DNA from 4 places in the Pseudarthrobacter sp. CC12 genome. Region 1 is predicted to be linked to each of the others. Evidence: riboswitches for the same ligand, from Rfam matches in the RefSeq annotation. Region 1 holds a riboswitch; each other region holds the start of a gene.
What was found. Region 1 has a riboswitch for thiamine pyrophosphate ahead of PV772_RS00105 (ECF transporter S component). Riboswitches for the same ligand answer to the same signal wherever they lie in the genome.
Positions count from the first base shown of each region.

Region 2: linked by a shared signal. The riboswitch ahead of thiO (glycine oxidase ThiO) and the one ahead of PV772_RS00105 (ECF transporter S component) in region 1 are both predicted to bind thiamine pyrophosphate.
Region 3: linked by a shared signal. The riboswitch ahead of thiD (bifunctional hydroxymethylpyrimidine kinase/phosphomethylpyrimidine kinase) and the one ahead of PV772_RS00105 (ECF transporter S component) in region 1 are both predicted to bind thiamine pyrophosphate.
Region 4: linked by a shared signal. The riboswitch ahead of thiC (phosphomethylpyrimidine synthase ThiC) and the one ahead of PV772_RS00105 (ECF transporter S component) in region 1 are both predicted to bind thiamine pyrophosphate.

Region 1 is NZ_JARDJH010000001.1:20,105-25,703, forward strand. Features, by position in the region: gene PV772_RS00085 (Na+/H+ antiporter subunit E) at 1-516, shown strand, start outside; gene PV772_RS00090 (monovalent cation/H+ antiporter complex subunit F) at 513-791, shown strand; gene mnhG (monovalent cation/H(+) antiporter subunit G) at 781-1,185, shown strand; gene PV772_RS00100 (DUF4235 domain-containing protein) at 1,201-1,464, opposite strand; TPP riboswitch at 1,625-1,765, shown strand; gene PV772_RS00105 (ECF transporter S component) at 1,833-2,456, shown strand; gene PV772_RS00110 (ATP-binding cassette domain-containing protein) at 2,456-4,000, shown strand; gene PV772_RS00115 (energy-coupling factor transporter transmembrane component T) at 3,997-4,797, shown strand; gene PV772_RS00120 (UDP-N-acetylglucosamine 1-carboxyvinyltransferase) at 4,914-5,599, shown strand, end outside.
Region 2 is NZ_JARDJH010000008.1:36,858-42,456, forward strand. Features, by position in the region: gene PV772_RS08500 (TetR/AcrR family transcriptional regulator) at 1-197, shown strand, start outside; gene PV772_RS08505 (DUF3107 domain-containing protein) at 258-482, shown strand; gene PV772_RS08510 (hypothetical protein) at 523-825, shown strand; gene PV772_RS08515 (thiazole synthase) at 900-1,715, opposite strand; gene thiS (sulfur carrier protein ThiS) at 1,720-1,956, opposite strand; gene thiO (glycine oxidase ThiO) at 1,953-3,248, opposite strand; TPP riboswitch at 3,240-3,359, opposite strand; gene thiE (thiamine phosphate synthase) at 3,387-4,127, shown strand; gene PV772_RS08535 (RNB domain-containing ribonuclease) at 4,167-5,599, shown strand, end outside.
Region 3 is NZ_JARDJH010000011.1:80,760-86,358, reverse strand. Features, by position in the region: gene PV772_RS10470 (Rne/Rng family ribonuclease) at 1-1,153, shown strand, start outside; TPP riboswitch at 1,313-1,410, shown strand; gene thiD (bifunctional hydroxymethylpyrimidine kinase/phosphomethylpyrimidine kinase) at 1,418-2,938, shown strand; gene rplU (50S ribosomal protein L21) at 3,201-3,509, shown strand; gene rpmA (50S ribosomal protein L27) at 3,573-3,836, shown strand; gene obgE (GTPase ObgE) at 3,954-5,543, shown strand; gene proB (glutamate 5-kinase) at 5,548-5,599, shown strand, end outside.
Region 4 is NZ_JARDJH010000007.1:157,857-163,455, reverse strand. Features, by position in the region: gene PV772_RS08340 (hypothetical protein) at 1-395, opposite strand, end outside; gene PV772_RS08335 (VOC family protein) at 538-1,413, opposite strand; gene PV772_RS08330 (amidohydrolase family protein) at 1,516-2,598, opposite strand; TPP riboswitch at 2,676-2,783, shown strand; gene thiC (phosphomethylpyrimidine synthase ThiC) at 2,848-4,605, shown strand; gene PV772_RS08320 (alpha/beta hydrolase) at 4,602-5,336, opposite strand; gene ffh (signal recognition particle protein) at 5,440-5,599, opposite strand, start outside.

The sequences.
Region 1 (5,599 bases):
GAACTGCCGCTCCTGGTCTGGCTGGTGATTGTGTGGGGCGCCCTGTGGCAGGATTTCAGCCCCGGCAACCTCCTCTTCGGGACCCTGCTGGCCGTGGGCGTGGCCCGGCTCTTCTACCTCCCGCCGGTGGAGCTCAGCGGCCGGTTCAATATTCTCCACGCCGTGCCGTTTGCGCTGGCGTTCGTGGGCAAGGTGGTGGTGGCCAGCGCGCAGGTCCTGTATCTGGCAGCTGTCCGCGGCCCCAAGGTGACCAATGCCGTGGTCGCGGTGAAACTGCGCAGCCACCAGGACCTGATCGTCACTGCCACGGGACACGTGATTTCCCTGATCCCGGGTTCCCTGGTGGTGGACGTGGACCGTTCCACGTCCACGCTGTACCTGCACGCACTCAACATCACCTCCAAGAAGGACGTGGAAGGCCTGCGGAACGAGGTCCGCTCCATTGAAGCGGGCCTGATCCGCATCATGGGCACCGCGGATGAACTGGAAGAGGTCCGTATGGAGGCCGGCGCATGATGCCCGTTGTCCTGGCTGTCACAGCCGTCATTTTCTCGCTGGCGGCCGCCGGTGCCATCATCCGGATCGCCCGTGGCCCGTCGCTGCTGGACCGGGTGCTGGCTGCCGACGTGCTGCTCGCAATCCTTGCCGGGGCGCTATGCATCGATATGGCGGTGAACCGGCACCTGAACAACCTGATGCTGGTGGTGGCCATCTCCGTCATCGGGTTCATCGGTTCCGTGACCGTAGCCCGGTTCGTGGCAGACAGGAGGGTCAAGCCCAATGAATCCTGACTTCTTCCGGCCCGACGCCTGGATCGACCTCGCCTCCGCCGTGTTCATGGTGGTGGGTGCCCTTATGTCCCTGGGCGCCGCGATAGGCCTGCTGCGGTTCCCGGACCTCCTGAGCCGCATGCACGCCGCCACGAAGCCGCAGGTGCTGGGGCTCTTCCTGCTGCTGGCGGCCATCGGGCTGCAGCTGCGGACGTGGTGGGTGTGGCCGGTCCTGGTGGTGGCGTGGATCTTCCAACTCCTCACGGTGCCCGTGTCCGCCCACATGGTGGGCCGTGCCGGCTACCGCACCAAGCACCTGCACCGGGAACTGCTCACCACCGATGAACTGGAAGCCGTGGTGCAAAAAGCCGCCGCCGAGACTGCCCGGAAGGACAGCCCCGACGACGGCCGGTAACGCTGGGGCACGACGCTAGACGATGTCCTGGGTCTTCGCGAAGCGGGTGATGGCGCGCTGGGTGCCGCGGTTGGCCAGGACCTGGATGATGGCACTGACCGACGCCGAGATCAGCGCAAAGGTCAGCGCCGAACGCAGGCTGGTGGGTACGTCCTCGTGTTTGCCGGTGGGCGGCTTCTGTCCGGTGGTCTTTTCCCAGATGGCATTGACCAGTTTGGTACCGGCGAGGCCTGCGCCGAGGCTCACGCCTGTCCCGAGCAGTTTGATGAGAAGGTTCATTCCAGGTACTCCTTGCGGGCGGAAAACGGACTGCTCCCAGCCTAGCCGGTCATATCCGGGTGATTGGCGCCGGCAGCCCGCAATCCAGCCCGGCCAGGTGTAAACTTGACCACGCCCAACCGGGCACAACAACAAGCGTTACCCACACCAAAAGCAACACTAAAAACGACAGGGGAGCGCCGCCGTCGGACAACCTGGCATTAGCCGGGCACCGCAGGTGGGCGCTGAGAGTGCGGACAGCCGCAGACCCTCGAACCTGATCCGGTTAGTACCGGCGCAAGGGAGTCGAGTTCTCAAAGTGTCGCGGTTCCACGGCCACAGGCCGCCGGCCGGGTCCACTTTCCCCTCCTGTTTCCCAGGAGGATCACATGAGTACTGCAGCAATCAAGAAGACCACCAGCAAGTCCTGGCGCGTCGTGGACATCGTTGTCGCCGCGCTGGTGGCCATCGCGGGCGGCGTTATTTTCTGGGCATGGGACCAGGGTGCCGCCGCCCTGTCCGCCCCCATGAACGCAGCCTACCCACCCCTGACCGGCCTGCTCGCCGGGGGCTGGATGATTCCCGGCGTGCTGGGAATGCTGATCATCCGCAAGCCGGGGGCCGCCCTGTTCTGCGAGACCGTCGCCGCCACCGGCGAACTGCTGATGGGTTCCCAGTACGGCGCCTCGGTCCTGTTCTCCGGTTTCATCCAGGGCCTGGGCGCGGAAATCATCTTCGCAATCTTCGTCTACCGCAAGTTCAACCTGCCCGCGTCCCTGCTGGCAGGCGCCGCGGCCGGATTCTTCTGCGGCCTGAACGACTCGTTTGCACCGTGGGGCTGGAACATCGCCTACTCCGGCGCCGACAAGCTGGCCTACATTGTCCTCACCACCATTTCCGGGGCCATCCTTGCGGGTGCCCTGGCCTGGGTTGCCACCCGCGGCCTGGCACGCACCGGGGTGCTGAGCTCCTTCGCGTCCCGCAAGGCCGCAACGGAGCCCGTCTTCTCCTGATGGCACCCTCCCAGGACTCCGGCGCGGTCCGCCCCGCCGCCGTCACCGCCCGTGGCTGGGGCTGGCGGCATGCCGGCAGGGCCAAACCCGCCGTCCACGGCCTTGACCTGGACATCGCCCCCGGGGAGCGGGTGCTCCTGCTCGGCGCCTCCGGCGCAGGGAAGTCCACCCTGCTGCACGCGCTGGCCGGCGTCCTGGGAGACATCGACGACGACGGCGAATCAGGCGACGCCGACGAGTCCGGTTCGCTCCGGGTGGACGGAGCCGCGCCCCGCGCCCAGCGCGGCCGCGCCGGCCTGATGCAGCAGGACCCCGAAACGCAGGTGGTCCTCTCCCGCGTTGGTGACGACGTCGCCTTCGGTGCCGAAAACCTCGCGGTGCCCCGCGACGCGATCTGGCCCCGGGTGCACGCGGCGCTTGCCGACGTCGGACTCTCCCACCTCCCGCTGGACCACCCGACGTCGGCCCTGTCCGGCGGGCAAAAGCAGCGCCTGGCGCTGGCGGGCATCCTGGCGATGCGTCCGGGCCTGATCCTGCTGGACGAACCCACCGCCAACCTCGACCCGGACGGCGTCCTGGAGGTCCGCGACGCCGTGGCCCGCTGCCTGGACAAGACCGGGGCCACCCTTGTGGTGGTGGAGCACCGGGTTTCCGTCTGGAAGGACCTGGTGGACCGGATCATTGTCCTGCAGCCCGGCTCGGCCTCGGATCCCGCCGTGCTCCTGGACGGCCCGCCGGACCGTGTGCTCAGTGAGGCGAGGACCATGCTGGCCGCGGCCGGCGTGTGGGTGCCCGGGTATGTGCCCGCGACCCGTCCCCGCGCCGCCGTCCCCGCCGCGGGAACGGGGAACCTGTTGTTGGCCGCTGAGCAGCTTGCCGTGTCCCGCGGACGCGCCCGCCGGCAGGGCTTTCGGAAGATTCCGCCGGTGCCGGTCCAGGAGGACGTGGCTGCACAGGTCCGCGCCGGGCAGGCCCTTGCCATCACCGGTCCCAACGGTGCCGGCAAGTCGACCTTCGCCCTGACCCTGGCCGGTCTGCTGGAGCCCGTGGCGGGGAAGGTTTCAGCCACGCTGGACCTCAGCCGCGGCGCCGGCATCGACCCCTACAAGTGGAAGGCCCAGCAGCTGATCTCGCGGGTGGGCACGGTGTTCCAGGAGCCGGAACACCAGTTCGTCACCGGGAAGGTACTGGACGAACTGCAGTTCGGCCCGCGGCACCTGGGGCACGGGGCGGACAGGGTGGACGAACTGCTGGAGCGCCTGCGGCTCACCCAGCTGGTGGACGCCAACCCCTACACGCTCTCCGGCGGGGAAAAGCGGCGCCTCTCCGTGGCCACCGTCCTTGCCGCCAGCCCCCAGGTGCTGATCCTGGACGAGCCCACGTTCGGGCAGGATGCCAATACCTGGGCCGAACTCGCATCATTCCTGTCCGAGCTTCTGGATGCGGGTACGGCGGTGGTTTCCGTGACCCATGACGCGGAGTTCACCTCGGCCCTGGGCGGGACGGAACTGCGGTTGGCTGCCGCGGAGGCGGTGGCACCATGAGGCAGGAACTCACCTTGAGCGGCAACCATGCACTCCTGGCCCGCGCCAACCCGCTCAGCAAGTTCGCGGCGGTCCTGCTCATCACGGCGGTCCTGGCCTTGTCCATCGACTGGGTGTCCGCCTCAGTGGCCCTCGCCTTCGAACTGATGCTGTTCCCCCTTGCCGGGCTCACCGTGTCCCTGCTGTGGCAGCGCGGATGGCCGCTGATCCTCGCCGCAGCCATCGGAGGCTGGAGTACCGCCATCCTGGCGCCGGACAGCGGCAGGATCCTGCTCGACGTCGGCATCTGGAGCATGAGCGAAGGTTCCCTCCAGTTGGGCATCGGCTTCCTCCTGCGCGGCTTTGCGATCGCCCTGCCCGCGGTGCTCCTGATGAGCTGCACCGACCCCACGGACCTGGCGGATGCACTGGCGCAAAAGGCCCGCCTGCCGCACCGGTTCGTCCTGGGCACCCTCGCCGCGATGCGCCTGGTGGGGCTCATGGCAGAGGAGTGGCAGACCATCGGGATGGCCCGCCGTGCCCGGGGCGTGGGCGCCCGCGGCAGCCTCGTCCAGCGGGTGAAGGCGACGCTGGGCCAGAGCTTCGGACTGCTGGTCCAGGCCATCAGGCGGGCGTCGAGGCTCGCCGTGACCATGGAAGCGCGTGGGTTCGGCGGGGGCCGGCGGACGTGGGCCAGGGAATCCACCTTCAGCCCGCTGGACTCCTGGGTGGTTGCCGGCGGTGTGCTGGTGGCCGGACTGGCCCTGGTGGCGGCCGTCTCTGCCGGCACGTGGAACATGGTCTGGCTGGGCAGCTGACTCCCGCTGGAAGCTCTGCATGCTTTCCTATCGCATCGGGTGGGTAGCATGGGGATGGTGGCCTTCACCTGCTCCTCGAAAGAGGCTTGATAACTCATTTATGATATATTCGCGGTATGACCCAGAAAACCGCTGAACACGTTGCCGCCATGCTGAGGGACGCCCGGAGCGAGAAAGGGTGGACCCAGGGCCAGCTGGCCGCCGAACTCGGCACCAGCCAAAGTGCCGTGGCGCGGATGGAACAGGGCAAGCAGAACCTGAGCCTGAAAATGATCCAGCGGCTGGAAAACATCTTTGACCGCAGCATCGTGAACGTGGCCAAGCCCCGGATGACGCACCTGCGGGTGGAGGGCGGCCGCACCCTGTCCGGCGCCGTTGACGTCAACAGCAGCAAGAACGCCGGCGTGGCACTGCTGTGCGCCAGCCTGATCAACCGCGGCACCACCGTGCTGCGCCGCCTGGCCCGGATCGAGGAAGTCAACCGCATCGTCGAGGTGCTGACCAGCATCGGCGTCGAGTGCACCTGGCTCAATGACACGGACCTCCGCCTGCGCCGCCCCGCCGTCCTGGATCTGGACGCCATGGACGTGGACGCGGCACGCCGCACCCGCAGCGTCATCATGCTGCTGGGCCCCCTGCTGGATGAGTCCCGGGAGTACCGGCTGCCCTACGCCGGCGGCTGCGACCTGGGCACCCGGACCGTGGAGCCCCACATGCAGGCACTGCGCGAGTTCGACCTGTCAGTGGAGGCCACGGCAGGGTTCTACACCGTGCAGGCACCGCCCGCGGATAGCCGGGACCG
Region 2 (5,599 bases), on a different contig from region 1:
TTGCCAGGGTCATTGCGGAGGACACCAAGCTCCCCCACCTGGAAGCCCAGCTGCTGGGCCGGGGCCTGGCGGGAATGGCGCAGGTCAGCGCCCGGTACTGGCTGGAAACGGACGGCAACCTGGACCTCGATGTGGCCAGCGACCTCATCTACCGTTTAGCTTGGCGCGGAATCTCTCGCTTCCCCAAAGAGTCCTAGACTACAAATAAGACAACACCTCGTAGAAACACGAGAACTTTCACAGGCTGGGAGGCCCCCTTGGAGATTAAGATCGGCGTTCAGAACGTTGGCCGCGAAATCGTGCTGGAATCAACCCAGGATGCGGAGACCGTGGCCAAGGTGGTTGGCGAAGCCATCAATGGGGGCAGCGAACTGCGCCTGAAGGATGACAAAGGACGCCTGATCATTGTTCCGGGCAACGCACTGGCTTACGTGGAAATCGGTGCCGAGGAGGTCCGGCGCGTAGGTTTCGGGCAGTTCTAGTCCGGGCCTGCTGCAGGCCCTTCGTTCTTCAAGGAGATCCATGCTTTCGCTGACCATCGTGGTGCTGGCAACCGTCGCTGCGGGCTTCGTTGTCTGGGCCAATGACAAGCGGCACTCCAAATACGGCGCGGCCCTGCCTGCCGGTGTTGCCGTGGGTGTTGCGGCGCTGGCCTGGATCATCCTGATGACCGCGGGCTTCGGCTACCTGCCGGGAACCACGTGGCTTCCCTGGGTCCTGCCGATGGTCCTGGGCGTCGCCGCTGCCATCGCCACTGTCGTCTACCTGGGCCGCACGCGCGCCCGCCGCGATACGGAACGCCTCACTGTCATCCTGCGGCGCTGACCGCCCGCAAGGCAGGACATACGCGTGTGGCCACCACCCTGCAGGGTGGTGGCCACACGCGTATGTTCCGGGTTTCAGAGGAACTCCGCCCTGCCTTCCATCGCCGACGAGGCCAAGGCATGCTCCCGTCGCGGGATGCGCCCGGCTGCCCGGGCCATCCTGCCGGCGAGCACTGCATGCTTGAACGCCTCGCCCATGAGTGCAGGGTTCTGCGCCCGCGTCACCGCCGTGGCCAGCAGCACGGCGTCGCAGCCCAGCTCCATGGCCAGCGCCGCGTCCGATGCCGTACCAATGCCGGCGTCCAGCACCACCGGCACCGAGGCACGGGACACGATGAGCTCGATATTGTGCGGGTTCAGGATTCCCAGGCCTGTCCCAATCGGGGCTCCGAGCGGCATGACGGCGGTGGCGCCAAGGTTCTCCAGCCGCAACGCCAGTACGGGGTCATCGTTGGTGTAGGCGAAGACCTTGAACCCCCGGTTAACCAGCTGCTCCGTGGCTTCCACCAGTTCGACAGCATCGGGCAGCAGGGTCTGCTCATCGGAAATGACTTCCAGCTTCACCCAGTCGGTCTCCAGGGCCTCCCGCGCAAGCTCCGCCGTCAGGACGGCATCCCTGGCCGTGAAGCAGCCTGCGGTGTTGGGCAGCACGCGGATCCCGTGGTCCACTAACAGCTGGAACAACGAGCCGGTCTCCGCAGTGGAGTACCGGCGCATGGCCACGGTGGTCAGGGCGGTGCCGGATGCCAGGAGTGCAGCGCCCAGGCCGTCCAGGCTGGGTGCCCCGCCGGTGCCCATGATCAGCCGGGATCCAAGGGCGACGCCGTCAATCACCAGGCCGTCGGCGGCCCCGGGATTCCCGGCCGGGTTGATGGTGCCGGTTTCGGTCATGGTGTCAGCCTCCCTGTACTGCTGTGACAAGTTCAATGTCGTCGCCCTCGGCGAGCGCCGTGGCGAACCATTGGCTCCGCGGCACCACCTGGGCATTATGGGCGACGGCGACCCCCAGCTTCCCGCCGTCGGTCGCCTGGCCGTTCGGTGCCAGCGGGCGTCCGGTGACCTGGCTGACGAGCGTGGTGATGGAGGTGCCGTCCGCCACCGTGTGGGTGTTTCCGTTCAGGGTGATGTTCACACTGTCTCCTTGGTGTGGTGGTTTGTGCGGGCGGCGGCCGGACGCGAGAACCGCTCCGGACTGAAGGGCGCCCAGCGCGGGTCGGCATGCCCGTCCAGCAACCCGGCGCAGATGGCTGCGGCAGCGGGAGTGAGCAGCACCCCGTGCCGGAAGAACCCGGTGGCGATGATGAGTCCGGGGACGTGCCCGGCCTTGTAGCCTGCAGATCCGGGGGCCGCCGGCACGCGGCCCAGCAGCGGCGCGTTGTCGGGGGTTCCGGGCCGGGCCCTTGCGGTGCACTCCAGCAGCTCCAGTTCGGCGACGGCGGGCACCAGCGCCTGGGCATCGCGCAGCAGCTGATAGACGCCCCCGGCGCTGACGGCATCGGACAGCGCGTCCTCGCGCTGGGTGGCTCCGATGACCACGGTCCCGTCCTGCCGGGGAACGATGTAGACGGGGACACCATGCACCAGCCCGCGCACCGTGGACGTCACAAGGGGCTGGAGGTGCTGCGGAACGGCGAGGCGGAGGATGTCTCCGTGTACGGGGCGCAGGGGCAGGTCGAGGCCGTCGGGCAGGCCGCCCAGGTCCCCTGCCTGCAGCCCGTTGGCCACGATCGTATCCGTTGCCAGGACGGTGCCGCCGCCAGCCAGGCTGGCGCCGACGACCCTTCCGCCCTCCCACAGCAGGCCGCCGGCCCGGTCCGGCACGGCGTACCCTTCCACCGCCCCTGCAACAGCCAGGCCAGGCTTCCCGCGGACGGCACCGGCGAGGGCCTGCCGCAGGGCAGCCAGCAGGCGGCGGGGATCAACCTGGTGGTCCGCAGGCGTGTCAAGGGCGCAGGCTATCGCGGGGCTGAGGAGTGGCTCGCGTTTGCGGGCGTCCCGCACGGTGAGTGGTTCCACGGCAAGTCCGTTGGCCTGCTGTACGGCGCGGAGGTCCATCAGCGCGCGGCGGTCCGCGGCGTCGGCACCCACGGCGAGAGTCGGCGTCGTCAGGTATCCGGAACCGGAGGTGGCTCCTGCGATGCCTGCGGCGAAACCGGGCCAGCGGGAGGAAGCGTCAAGCATCAGTTCCAGGAGGTCCTCCTCCTGGTAGTGCAGTTCGCTGACGGGGGCCAGCATTCCTGCGGCGGCCCAGCTGGCACCGCTTCCGGGCGCGTCATCGATCAGGGCCACGGAGCGGCCGGAGCGCTGCGCCTCCCAGGCGATGCCATGGCCCACCACTCCGCCGCCGATGACGGCGACGTCCGCGCGGACCGTGGAACGGGGGGCACTGGACGGCCCGGCACGATGGTCAACGGGAGTGCTCATAAGGTTCCTTCCCTACGCCGGCATTATCCGGATCAGGTCAAGCGGTCGGCTCTGACGCCCTCTCAGCCCGGCGCTTTGTGACAGCTGCCGCGGGCTCCCGCAGTACCAGGCCAGTTTAGAGGAACTAGGCTTGCAGGCATGAATGTGTCCGCTTCCTCCCTGCCCGCAGGCCCCCACGCTCCAGCAGCCCCGGCCGGCATAGCCGAAGTTGCCAACGCCGGCCACAACGACGCCCTGAAGGCGGCCCGCCTGTACCTGTGCACCGATGCACGCACTGCGCACGGCGACTTCGCGGAGTTTGTGGACGCCGCGTTTGCCGGCGGCGTGGACATCATCCAGCTGCGGGACAAGACCATCGAGGCCGCCGAGGAACTGGACCTCCTGGCGGCGTTGAAGGAGACCGCGGTACGCCATGGCCGGCTGTGGGCCGTCAATGACCGCGCCGATATTGCCGTGCTGTCCGGGGCACCGGTGTTCCACATCGGCCAAAAGGACCTTCCGCTGGCTGCGGCGCGCACGCTGGTCAACGGCAACGCCGCCATCGGCCTCTCCAGCCACACCACGGGCCAGGTCGACGCCGCCCTCGCTGCAACCGGCGGCCCGTCCGGGCTGGACTACTTCTGCGTTGGGCCGGTATGGGCCACACCCACCAAACCCGGCAGGGCCGCCGTAGGGCCTGAACTGGTGAAGTACGCCGCCGATGCCTCCGGGCAGGCCGGGGATCCGGTGCCGTGGTTTGCCATCGGCGGCATCGACCACGGAAACGTCCGCGAGGTGGTGGCGGCCGGTGCACGCCGGATCGTGGTGGTCCGCGCCATCACCGAGGCCGCCGACCCCGCGGCAGCCGCTGCCTCGCTCCTCGGCGCGCTGGACGGCTGAGACTGCTTAATCCCGGGACTTGGCGCTACGCTGAATTTTGTGTCGCATCATCGGTTGGCCCCTAACGTCCGTGACCACAGGAACGCCTTGGAAGAGGCGCTGGGCCTGCTGCGGACCGAACTTGAGCTGCCCGGGCCGTACCCTGCCGACGCGGTGGAAGACGCCCGGGCCGCCGTCGCGGCGCTGAAGCTGCCGTCCTACGACCTGACCGCCGTCGAGTTCGTGACTATCGATCCGGCGTCCTCCACGGACCTGGACCAGGCAGTCTTCATCGAACCGGACGGCACCGGCTACCGCGTCATGTATGCCATCGCCGACGTCCCCGCATTCGTTGCACCGGGCGGGCCGCTGGACGCCGAGACCCGGCGCCGCGGACAGACGTTCTACGCTCCGGACGGCCGGATCCCGCTGCATCCGGAGGTGATCAGCGAGGGGGCCGGCAGCCTGCTGCCCGGCCAGGAGTGCTCGGCTTTCGTCTGGGACTTCACGCTCGACGGCGAAGCGTCCGTGATTACCGTCGGCGTCCGGCGGGCGCGGGTCCGCAGCCGCGACAAGCTCAGCTACAAAGGTGCCCAGGCCGACCTCGACGCCGGGACCGCCCCACCCGTCCTCCGGCTGCTCCGCGAGGTGGGGCTGAAACGCGTGGCGCTGGAACGGGCACGGGAGGGCGCCAGCCTGAACATGCCCGAGCAGGAAATCGTCCAGCTGCCGGACGGCGGCTACCGGATTGACGCCGTCCCGCAGCTTCCCGTCGAGGACTGGAACGCGCAGATTTCGTTGATGACCGGAATGGCAGCCGCGCAGCTCATGCTTGAGGGCAAGGTGGGCATCCTGCGCACCATGCCCGCACCTGACGAGCGGTCGCTGCGGCACTTCCGGCTGCAGACCGAAGTGCTGGGCAGGCCGTGGGACGGGCAGGTCAGCTACGGCGAATACCTGCGGTCGCTCGATCCCACCGACCCGCGCCAGCTGGCCATCATGCATTCGGCCGGGATGCTGTTCCGCGGCGCGTCCTACACCGCCTTTGACGGGACGGTCCCCGAAGACGGTATCCAGTCCGCCATCGGCGCCGCCTACGCCCACACCACGGCGCCGCTGCGCCGCCTGGTGGACCGGTTCGTGCTGGTCATCTGCGAGGCCCTGAGCAACGGCGGCGATGTTCCCGGCTGGGCGCGCGAAGCCCTGCCCCTGCTTCCGGGCATCATGGCGGGATCGGACCAGCTGGCGTCAAGGATGGAGCGCCTGGCCCTGGATACCGTGGAAGCGGCACTGCTGCTGAACCACATCGGGCAGGAATTCGATGCGATCGTCATCTCCGGATCCAAGCCGCAGAACGGGAACGGCAACGGGAATGGCAAGAATGGAAATGGGAACGGCAGTTCGGGGGTTATCCAGATTGCCGAACCGGCGGTGACCGCTCGGTGCGCCGGGGAGCTGGAGTCCGGCACCAAGGTCCGGGTACGGCTGGTTTC
Region 3 (5,599 bases), on a different contig from region 1:
CGGCGGCATCATCGTGATCGACTTCATCGACATGGTGCTCGAATCCAACCGCGACCTGGTCCTGCGCCGCCTGGTTGAGTGCCTGGGCCGGGACCGGACCAAGCACCAGGTTGCCGAGGTGACCTCACTCGGCCTGGTCCAGATGACGCGCAAGCGCATGGGCACCGGCCTGCTGGAGGTGTTCGGCGAGCAGTGCGAGGCCTGCGCCGGCCGGGGCGTCGTGACCCACGACGATCCCGTGGAGCACCGCCGGGCCAACACGGTGGCGGCCGAGCACCACGTCCAGCGCACCGACAACCGGCCCGAAACCCGTGCGGAGGCCCGCCCGGAAGCGCAGCGGAACGACGCCCAGCCCGGTGTCCGGTCCGAACGCAAGCGGCGGCGGGGACGCGGCGGCCAGCAGCCCGAGGCTGCCCCGGCACCTGCCGTCCATGTCCACACCGTCCAGCCGGACCCGTCCGACGCCGAGCGGCACGCCAAGGCGGAGGCAACCAGGCTTGCCCTGGCGAACATCGCCGCTGCCGCCCATGCGGCCCACCTGCACGACGACGAGGTAGCGGCTGCCCGGCAGGTGCCGGCCGCGGAGCCCGCGCAGGTACCCGTTGAGGAGAAGCACGACGCCGATGCCCCGGCACGTCCCGCAGCCGTCCTCACGTTCGGCGGCGAGGAAGTCCCGCTTCCGTTCGTGGAGCACGCCGGGGAACAGCATCCGAAGCCTGCCCTGACGCTGGACCGGCTTGCGGAAGCATTCGCACACCTGGGCCAGCCGGCTTCCCCTGTGGGACATGCGCCTGCCAATCAGGCAGAGGCTCTGCAGGCAGCAGAAGAGGCAGCACCGGAGCAGCCGGCCGGCGCAGGGGCGGCGGGAGCCCGCGCCGGTGCCGCTCCTGAGGCGTCCCCTGAAAAGGACTATTCGGACCACACGCTGGAGCAGTCCCGGCAGCGCCGGCCCCGGCGCCACCGGGCCGCCAGCCGTGCCCAGGGTGCCGCCAACGAGACCGCCGTCCAGCACCATGAAAACGTCCAGGCTGATGCCGGTGGGCACTCGCACGCAGCGAAGGCCCCCGAACCCGCGAAGGACCAGCCGGAACCGCGGAAGGCGGCCGAGGAACCCATCATCCTCGGCGTCGGGGTGCCTGCCTCGGAACTCTAGGCACAGGAGCTTCCAGCCAGGAATCCCCGTCCTGCGCATCGGTCCACCCGGATTACCGGGGGTACCGTGCGGGGCGGGGATTCCTGCCGTTGCGGGAGGGCCCATTTTTGCGGCGGCCGTTGTCACCTTTTTCCCGGGTGCGGCACACGGGCTAGGGTAGGAACCGACACGGGGTGCCGCGCAGCAGGCCGGCTGAGATCCAGACCCGTTGAACCTGTCCGGCTAGTACCGGCGAAGGGATGTCTCTTGTCTTCGACCCTTTCCATGCCCCTGCCAGCTTCCTCCGCCGCCGGCACCGGGCTGCCAACCGGCCGGGAAGTCCCGCGGGTCCTGTCCATCGCCGGCTCCGACCCGTCCGGGGGCGCAGGCATCCAGGCCGACCTGAAAAGCATTGCCGCCCACGGCGGTTACGGCATGGCAGCCATCACGGCCCTGACGGCGCAGAACACGTGCGGTGTACAGGCAGTCCACGTTCCTCCCGCAGCCTTCCTGGCACAGCAGCTGGACGCGGTCAGCGATGATATCTCCATTGACGCCGTCAAGATCGGCATGCTGGGGGACGAGGCCGTGATCCGCACTGTCCGGCACTGGCTGGAGAAGGTCCGTCCCGCCGTCGTTGTCCTGGACCCGGTGATGGTGGCCACCAGCGGCGACCGGCTGCTGAAAGAGTCCGCCGAGGCCGCCCTCCGGGACATCTTGCCCCTGGCCCACCTCATTACCCCCAACCTGCCGGAGCTTGCCATGCTGGTGGGCGCGGATCCAGCAGACAGCTGGGCGGCAGCGCTGGAGCAGGGGAGGCGCCTGGCGGATGCCACCGGCGCCACCATCCTTGTCAAGGGCGGGCACCTGGCGGGTGCGGACTGCCCGGATGCGCTGGTCAATACGGCAGGCCTCCTGCCAGGGGAAGTGGTGGAGGTGCAGGGAAACCGCATCGACACGCGCAACAGCCACGGCACCGGCTGTTCCCTTTCCTCCGCGATGGCCACCGTCCAGGCACGCCTTGGCGACTGGGAGGCATCGCTCCGAACGGTCAAGCCATGGCTGGCCGGCGCCCTTGAGAAGTCGGAGCAGCTTGAAGTGGGCCGGGGAAACGGCCCCGTGCACCATTTCCACCACGTGCGGCCGGCCCTCGCGGAAGGCGCTTTCGCTGCCCGGCTGTGGACGGAAGCCCAGCAGGACCTGGCGGACATCTACGCCCTGGACTTCATCCACGGCCTGGCCACCGGGGACCTGGCCGAGAAGGACTTCGCCTACTACCTGGCGCAGGATGCCCTGTACCTGAACGGCTACTCCCGGGTCCTTGCCCGGGCGAGTGCCCTGGCCCCGTCAGAAGGGGAGCAGCTGTTCTGGGCCGGATCATCGCAGCAGTGCCTGGAAGTGGAGTCGGAGCTGCACCGCTCGTGGCTCAGCACCCGCCCCGCCCAGGGCGGACTTGGCCCCGTCACCAAGGCCTACGTGGACCACCTCACCGCAGCATCGGCGTCGGGAAGCTACGCCGTCCTGGCCGCCGCCGTCCTGCCCTGCTTCTGGCTTTACGCCGAAGTCGGGGAAAAGCTGCACGCCCGGTTCCTTGCCTCGGGAGAGCCGGGCGGCCACGCCTACGCAGCCTGGCTCCGGACCTACGCGGACGAGGGCTTCGCCGAGGCCACCCGCCGGGCCATCGCCATCGTGGACGCAGCAGGGCGGAAGGCCTCCGACCACGAACGCGCGGCGATGGTGACTGCGTTCAAGCAGTCCTGCCGCCTGGAAGTGGAATTCTTCGACGCGCCGAGGTTGCATTCCTGAACCCTGCGGGCAGCGCCGCCGCTATGATGGAGTCCATGGTTGCGGTGCTGCCTGTCGGAGTGTGGTTACTACCACACCCGGGCCGCCGGAACCAGCCTCATTTGCGGCCGTAGATGGATTTAGCGTATTCTGGATCTTCGGTGCTTACGCCAACACTTGGGTTATGACCCCACGGCGTTGAGGCACAGCGCGAACCCTGGCTTTTTTGAGTCGGTTCCGCACGCAAATTTTGTAATAAACGTCGAGAGAAGTGAGTTCCCAAGTGGTGTACGCGATTGTCCGCGCAGGCGGCCGCCAAGAGAAGGTTTCCGTTGGAGACTTCGTTACCCTGAACCGCGTCGCCGGTGGAGCCGGCAGCACCATTGAGCTGCCCGCACTGCTCCTGGTTGATGGTGACAAGGTCACCTCCGCCGCCGCTGACCTGGCCAAGGTAACTGTTACGGCTGAAATCCTCCAGGACCTGCGTGGTCCTAAGATTGTCATCCAGAAGTTCAAGAACAAGACCGGCTACAAGAAGCGCCAGGGTCACCGCCAGGAACTGACCAAGGTCAAGATCACCGGCATCAAGTAACCACCGCGGTTACTGTTCAGGCATTTCAACAGATTCCCCAGAATTTAGAGGCAGGCATTTCAGATGGCACATAAAAAGGGCGCGAGCTCCACTCGCAACGGTCGCGATTCCAACGCTCAGTACCTCGGCGTCAAGCGCTTCGGCGGCCAGGTTGTTTCCGCCGGCGAGATCATCGTCCGCCAGCGTGGCACCCACTTCCACCCCGGCGCCGGCGTTGGCCGTGGCGGTGACGACACCCTGTTCGCACTGACCCCGGGCGCCGTTGAATTCGGCACCCGCCGCGGTCGTCGCGTAGTCAACATCGTTGCTGCTGCAGCTGCAGAGTAACAACCAGTTCTGAAGCGGTGGAGCGGGCCTGAGGGTCCGCTCCACTGTTCTTTTAACAGCATTACAATCGATGTGGCGTCCCCGGGCGCCCCATAAACAGCACCTGAGGAGATCCACGTGGCCAGCTTTGTAGACCGGGTAGTACTGCATGTATCCGGCGGAACCGGCGGCCATGGTTGCGTCTCCGTCCACCGCGAGAAGTTCAAGCCACTCGGCGGTCCCGACGGCGGGAACGGCGGCAACGGCGGCGACGTGATCCTGCGCGTGGACCACCAGACCACTACGCTCCTCGACTACCACCACGCACCGCACCGGCACGCGAGCAACGGCGGCCCCGGCATGGGCGACTGGCGCGGCGGCAAGAACGGCGAGACCCTGATCCTCCCCGTTCCGGACGGCACGGTGGTCAAGACCAAGGACGGCGAAGTCCTGGCCGACCTCGTGGGGGAAGGCGCCGAGTTCGTGGCAGCCGCCGGCGGCCTGGGCGGGCTCGGCAACGCTGCCCTGTCCTCACAGAAGCGCCGCGCCCCCGGCTTCGCGCTGCTCGGCATCGAGGGGGATTCCCGGGACATCGTCCTGGAACTCAAGAGCATTGCCGACATCGCGCTGGTGGGCTTCCCGTCAGCGGGCAAGTCCAGCTTGATTGCAGCCATGTCCGCCGCCCGGCCCAAGATCGCCGACTACCCGTTCACCACCCTGGTTCCCAACCTCGGCGTGGTGCAGGCCGGCGACGTACGGTTCACCATCGCCGACGTCCCCGGCCTCATCGAGGGCGCCAGTGAGGGGCGGGGCCTGGGCCACAACTTCCTCCGCCACGTCGAGCGCTGTGCGGCCCTGGTCCATGTGCTGGACTGCGGCACCCTTGAATCGGACCGGGACCCGCTCACGGACCTCGCCATCATCGAGGGTGAGCTGGAGAAGTACGCCGTCGACATGAGCTATGCCGGCCAGGACGGTGAAGTGGTTCCCCTGAACCACCGCCCACGGCTGGTCGCGTTGAACAAGGTGGACCTGCCCGACGGCAAGGACATGGCGGAATTCGTGCGTCCGGAGCTCGAGTCGCGCGGCTACCGTGTGTTCGAAGTATCCGCCACCAGCCATGAGGGCCTGCGCCAGCTCGGTTTCGCCATGGCGGAGATCGTCAAGGCAGCCCGGGATGCGGTGGCTGCCGCACCGCCCAAGGTGCAGCCTGCGGTGCTGCGGCCGCGTGCAGTCAACGAAGCCGGGTTCAAGATCCGCCGCGAGGAAAAGAACCTGGAACCGCTGTTCCGCGTCCTGGGCGAAAAGCCCGTGCGCTGGGTCAAGCAGACCGACTTCACCAACGAAGAGGCCATCGGCTACCTGGCGGACCGGCTCGCCCGGCTCGGCGTTGAAACCGAACTGTTCAAGCAGGGCGCCAAGCCCGGTGACACCGTGGTCATTGGCGAGGACGACGGCGTGGTGTTCGACTGGGAGCCCACCATGATGGCAGGGGCTGAGCTCCTGGCGTCGCCGCGCGGCACCGACGTCCGGTTCGCCGATATCGGCGACCGCCCCACCCGCAGCCAGAAGCGCGAAGAGCAGCAGGAGCGCCGCGACGCCAAGGCTGCCGCCCGGGCGGAGCTCGAGGCAGAGCGGAAGGCCGGGATCTGGACCGAGTCCGTCAGCGGCCGCCGTGCCGCCCAGCCCGTCAAGGAAAGCGGACTGGAAGCGGACGATGACCTCTAGGGGCATGACTGCAGTACCCGCCGTGCCCGCGGGGGACAGGAGCGCGCTGGCCGGGG
Region 4 (5,599 bases), on a different contig from region 1:
GCAAGCGCCGCGAGCTGCTGCACATACGTCCGCGCCTGGGCGGCCCCGAACGGCATGTCCTCCTGGGCGGCCCACTGTTCGGCGACGTCGTCGAGGACGTTGCCCTCGCCTTCGGTTTCGTAAGTGAGAAGGTCCGCCAGGGCGCGGATCATGGCCGGCGGAACGGCGAGGAGGGAGTCGCTGGCGACATCCACCATCGTCAGCTCGTAGTCGGCTCCGCCGGCATGGACGGCCGTCCCGGCAAGATCGCCAAGCTGTTCCAGTTCAAAATCGCTGATTCCCTCAATCCGCACCGCAGCAGTGTCCCCCGCGGAGGCGCTGCGGCCTTCATCAAGGAGGCCGGCATGTTTCAGCGCGGCGTCATGGGTGGCGACAAAGATCTCGGTGAAGCCCATGGCTCGTGTCCTTCTTCCGTTGGCGGAACTGTGCGCCGGACACTTCCTGCCGCCCGGCCGTACGGAATCAGCCTAGTAGCTGCGGGGCCGCCCCCGCACGCCGGACCAGCCTCCCGCGGAGTGGCGCAGGAGGCCGCAGCGGTCAGCGGACGGCGACGCGGATCCGGTTGCGCCACGGATCCTCGAACCGAAGCTCCGAGCCGGTGTGGTGGGCCGGCACCCCGGCAACCTTGAGGCGGTCAGTCAGCGCTCCGACGTCGTCCCCGGACGGAACCTCGATGAGCACCTCGCCAAGCCCAAGGGTGTCCTTGCGCGGACCGGCGCCGCGGCTGTTCCAGACGTTCATGGCCATGTGGTGGTGGTAGCGGCCTGCGGAAACGAACAGTGCCTGCCCGTGCCAGCCTGCGGTCTTTTCGAACCCCAGAGTGCCCACGTAGAAATCCCGGGCGGTCTGCACATCGCCAACCTGGAGGTGGACGTGTCCCACGCCGGCGGCCGTTTGCCGCTGTCCCTCCAGGGACTCTTCGGTGAGGTACTGCTCGAGGTAGCGCTGCGGCGGGAGCGCCAGGCTGTCCATCACCACGTCCGTCCCGTTCCAGGACCAGTTGCTGCGGGGACGGTCCCAGTACAGTTCGATGCCGTTGCCCTCGGGGTCGGTGAAGTAGAAGGCTTCGCTGACCAGGTGGTCGGCGCTGCCGGTGAAGGCCCGCGGCTCGTACTGTGCGGCAGTGGCGACGGTGGCGGCGAGGGAAGCCTGGTCCTCGAAGAGGAGCGCGGTGTGGAACAGGCCCGCCTCTCCCCTGCCGGGAAGGTGCAGTCCGGGAGCCGGCGCAAGGTGGACCAACGGCCGTCCCAGGCGGCCAAGGTAGAGCCCGCCGTCCTGTTCGGCGACCACCTCAAGGCCCAGTGCGCGCTGGTAGTAGTCGGTCATGACCTTCATGTCGCCCACCTTGAGCATCACGGTGCCCATGGCGAGGTCGGCAGGAAGAAGATCCTGGCTGCTGGCTGATGCGGTCATTGAAGGCTCCTAGCATTGGTGGCCGTCCCATTGGCGGCCTCTCACATGTTAAAATTACTTGAAGCTTCAATTTATTCCAAGTCCTCCGTGAGCCGTATTTTGTCAGCGAATAATCCGCCCGCCCAGCACCACGTGCTCCAGGGCCGTAATGGTCTCCGGTACCGCCCGCGGGTCTTCCCGGCATACAACGACGTCGGCGCGGGCACCCTCCTCCATCCCGTCCGCTCCCAGCCACGCACGGGCTGCCCAGCAGGCGGCGTCCAGGGCCGCCTCCATGGGCAGGCCGGCGCCGTGCAGGGCGAGGATTTCGTCCGTGATCCTGCCGTGCCGTATCACGCTGCCGGCATCGGTACCGGCAAAGATGCGTACACCCGCGGCATGGGCTTGCGCCACCCGCTCCATCCTGCCTTCCCAGAGGACGCGCATGTGGGCGGCATAACGCGGGAACTTGGGCTCCGCCTGCGCAACAATGTCGGGGAAGGTGGCGATATTGATGAGCGTGGGCACGATCGGTACGCCCTGCTCCACGAACCGGGGCACGTGGCGGGGAAGGAGCCCGGTAGCGTGCTCGACGCAGTCGATGCCCGCGTCCAGCACCTGGTCCAGGGTGTCTTCAGCGAAGCAGTGCGCTGTTACCCGGGCACCTTCGTCGTGTGCCGCCTGGACGGCATCGCGTACGACGGCGGCAGGAAAGGACGGCGACAGGTCGCCGGCGCTCCGGTCAATCCAGTCCCCCACGAGCTTGACCCAGCCGTCGCCGTCGCGCGCCTGCTTCCGGACGGCCTCCACGAGGCCCTCGGGTTCCACTTCCTCGGCGAAGCCCCGCAGGTAGCGGCGCGTCCGGGCAATATGGCGCCCGGCCCGGATCAGCACCGGGAAGTCCACTCCGCCCTGCATCCAGCGGGTATCTGCCGGCGAGCCCGCGTCCCGGACCAGCAGGGTTCCCGCGCTAAGGTCCGCCTCCGCCTGGTCCCTGGCCGCCGCGGGCTCGACCGGACCAGTGGCCCCAAGCCCAATGTGGCAGTGGGCGTCCACGAAGCCCGGCAGCACCCAGCCATCCAAAACCCGGTCCGGAGCAGCCGCCGGCCGGCTGAACGTAAGCCTGCCGTCCACGGACCAGAGCCCGTGCCGCACCGTGTCCGGTGCAGTCAGGACGGGGCCGCGGAAGTGGATGATGCCTGCCATGGGGCTCCTTTCGATGCCCGGCCAGGCTAGCACCGCAATTATGACAAGGCCGCTCCAGGCGCCTGTGGTAGCTTCGTTCCTGACCACACGGGTGCCCTTGCAGGGGCTGAGATCGGGCTGACGCAGCCTGCGACCGTTGAACCTGTCCGGGTAATGCCGGCGAAGGAAGTGAGTATTCCCTTGAGTACGCAAAACACCCAATTGAACCCTGCCCTCCAGCCGTCTGACAGGGTGCCCGGTGGCGCGTCAATGCCGCCGGAAACCCAGTCGTTGAAGTCGCATTCCCTCGCCTACCTCGCGGATGAGGCGTCCGGGATCCGGGTACCGGTGACGGAAATTGCCCTTGAGCCGTCCCCCAACGGCCAGCCGAACGCACCGTTCCGGACGTACCGGACGGCGGGGCCGGGAAGCGACCCCGTCCGCGGCCTGGAGCCTTTCCGCGCGGAGTGGATCGTGGCGCGCGGAGACACCGAGGCCTACAGCGGCAGGCAACGCAACCTGCTGGACGACGGCCGCTCGGCCGTCCGCCGCGGCGCCGCCTCCGCGGAGTGGAAGGGCGCGCAGCCCGTGCCCCGCCGCGCCGTCGACGGCCGGACGGTGACGCAGATGCACTATGCCCGGCAGGGCGTCATCACGCAGGAAATGCGGTTCGTGGCGCTGCGCGAGAACTGCGATGTGGAATTGGTGCGCAGCGAAGTGGCTGCCGGCCGCGCCATCATTCCCAACAACATCAACCATCCGGAATCCGAGCCCATGATCATCGGCAAGGCCTTCCTGGTGAAGATCAACGCGAACATCGGCAACTCGGCCGTGACGAGTTCGATCGCCGAGGAAGTGGACAAGCTGCAGTGGGCAACCCAGTGGGGCGCGGACACCGTCATGGACTTGTCCACCGGCGATGACATCCACACCACGCGGGAGTGGATCGTCCGCAACTCCCCGGTGCCCATTGGAACCGTCCCCATCTACCAGGCCTTGGAAAAGGTCAACGGCGAGGCCAACGCCCTGACCTGGGAAATCTTCCGGGACACCGTGATCGAACAGTGCGAACAGGGTGTGGACTACATGACCATCCACGCGGGCGTGCTGCTCCGCTATGTCCCGCTCACCGCCAACCGCGTCACCGGTATTGTCTCGCGGGGCGGCTCCATCATGGCGGGCTGGTGCCTGGCCCACCACCAGGAGAACTTCCTGTACACGCACTTCGACGAGCTGTGCGGAATCTTCGCCAAATACGACGTCGCCTTCTCGCTGGGCGACGGCCTCCGCCCCGGTTCGACGGCGGACGCCAACGACGCCGCGCAGTTCGCTGAGCTGGACACCCTCGCCGAACTGACGCAGCGGGCCTGGGAGTACGACGTGCAGGTGATGGTGGAGGGGCCGGGCCATGTTCCCTTCCACCTGGTCCGCGAGAACGTGGAGCGGCAGCAGGAGCTGTGCAAGGGTGCGCCCTTCTATACCCTGGGGCCCCTGGTGACGGATGTGGCGCCCGGGTATGACCACATCACCTCGGCCATTGGCGCCACCGAGATCGCCCGGTACGGCACAGCCATGCTCTGCTACGTCACGCCGAAGGAACACCTGGGCCTGCCCAACAAGGACGACGTGAAAACGGGCGTGATCACGTACAAGATCGCAGCGCACGCCGCGGACCTGGCCAAGGGCCACCCCGGGGCGCATGAGCGCGATGACGCGCTGTCCAAGGCGAGATTCGAATTCCGCTGGCGGGACCAGTTCGCGCTGTCCCTGGACCCCGTGACCGCGGAGTCGTTCCACGATGAGACGCTACCGGCCGAACCGGCCAAGACGGCGCACTTTTGCTCCATGTGCGGTCCGAAGTTCTGCTCCATGCGGATCAGCCAGGACATCCGGGACGAATATGGCTCAGCGGACGCGCAGGCGGCGCTGGCGGACCTGGCCTCCGGCATGCGGGGGAAGAGCGAGGAGTTCCTGGCAGCCGGCGGCAAGGTCTACCTGCCGGAGCTGCGGGTCCCCGCTGACGGCTAGGACGCCCGGGCTGGCTGGCTCCTGCCGACCCCGCTGATGAACTGGCGGATGGCCCGGTCCCCGTCCCGGGAGTCCTGGGGCCGGTGCCCGCCCGCGGCAACGCGGTGCAGGGCGCCGGTCTCCCGGAGGTAGCCGGCAATTTCCTCGTAGAGCGGCTCCCAGCCACCAGTCAGGACCAAGGTGGGGACGCCGGGAACAATATGCAACGGCGCTTCCCAGGAAGGCTCCTGGAGCCGCAGCCGCCGCGCGGACCGCTTCTCCTCGGTGGTGGCAGGCTGCTGCAGGTCGGTGGCGTAGATCCGGCGGACAAACTCGCGCTGGAAGTCGTCATCGCTGAGCTGGCGGCGGACGTCGAACAGTGGCTGCATCAGGCGGATGTGGGCGGCCGTGGCCGGCAGTTCCGCCGTCAGGGACAGGCAGGCGGGCTCCACCAGGGTCAGGGAAAAGACGAGGTCCGGGCGTTCGACGGCGGCCATCATGGCGGCGATTGCCCCCTGGGCGTGCGCAACGACGTGTCCGCCGGCAGCGCCACGGCCGTCGTCGCCCAGGGACCGCAGGATGATCGCGGTATCTTCCGTGAACGACGATTCCACCGGCTCCGCGGCGGCATCGTAGCCGTGCCGGCGGAGGAACAGGGCGTCATAGGACAGCGCCATGCCGTGCTGGCGCGGCCATGCGGCGGCACCGAAACTTCCGGCGCCGTGCACGAAAACTACCCTCTGCTTGAACATGTCCCAACCCTATTCCACGCTGCCGACATCCCCACGAAAAAGCGCCAGGTGTCGTCTTGAGCGGTCAAAACGGCACCTGGCGCTTCCTGATGCTGGGAAACTCCTACTTGCCCAGGAACTTGTCGAAGCCCTTGGGGAGGTTCAGCGAGGACGGGTCGAAGTCGCCGCCCTGCTGGCCGAACGCGGCGCCGGTGGGGAGCGCCTTGGCGGCGTTGGCACGGCGGGCTTCCGCGTCCTTGCGCTCCTGTGCGGCCTTGGCGGGG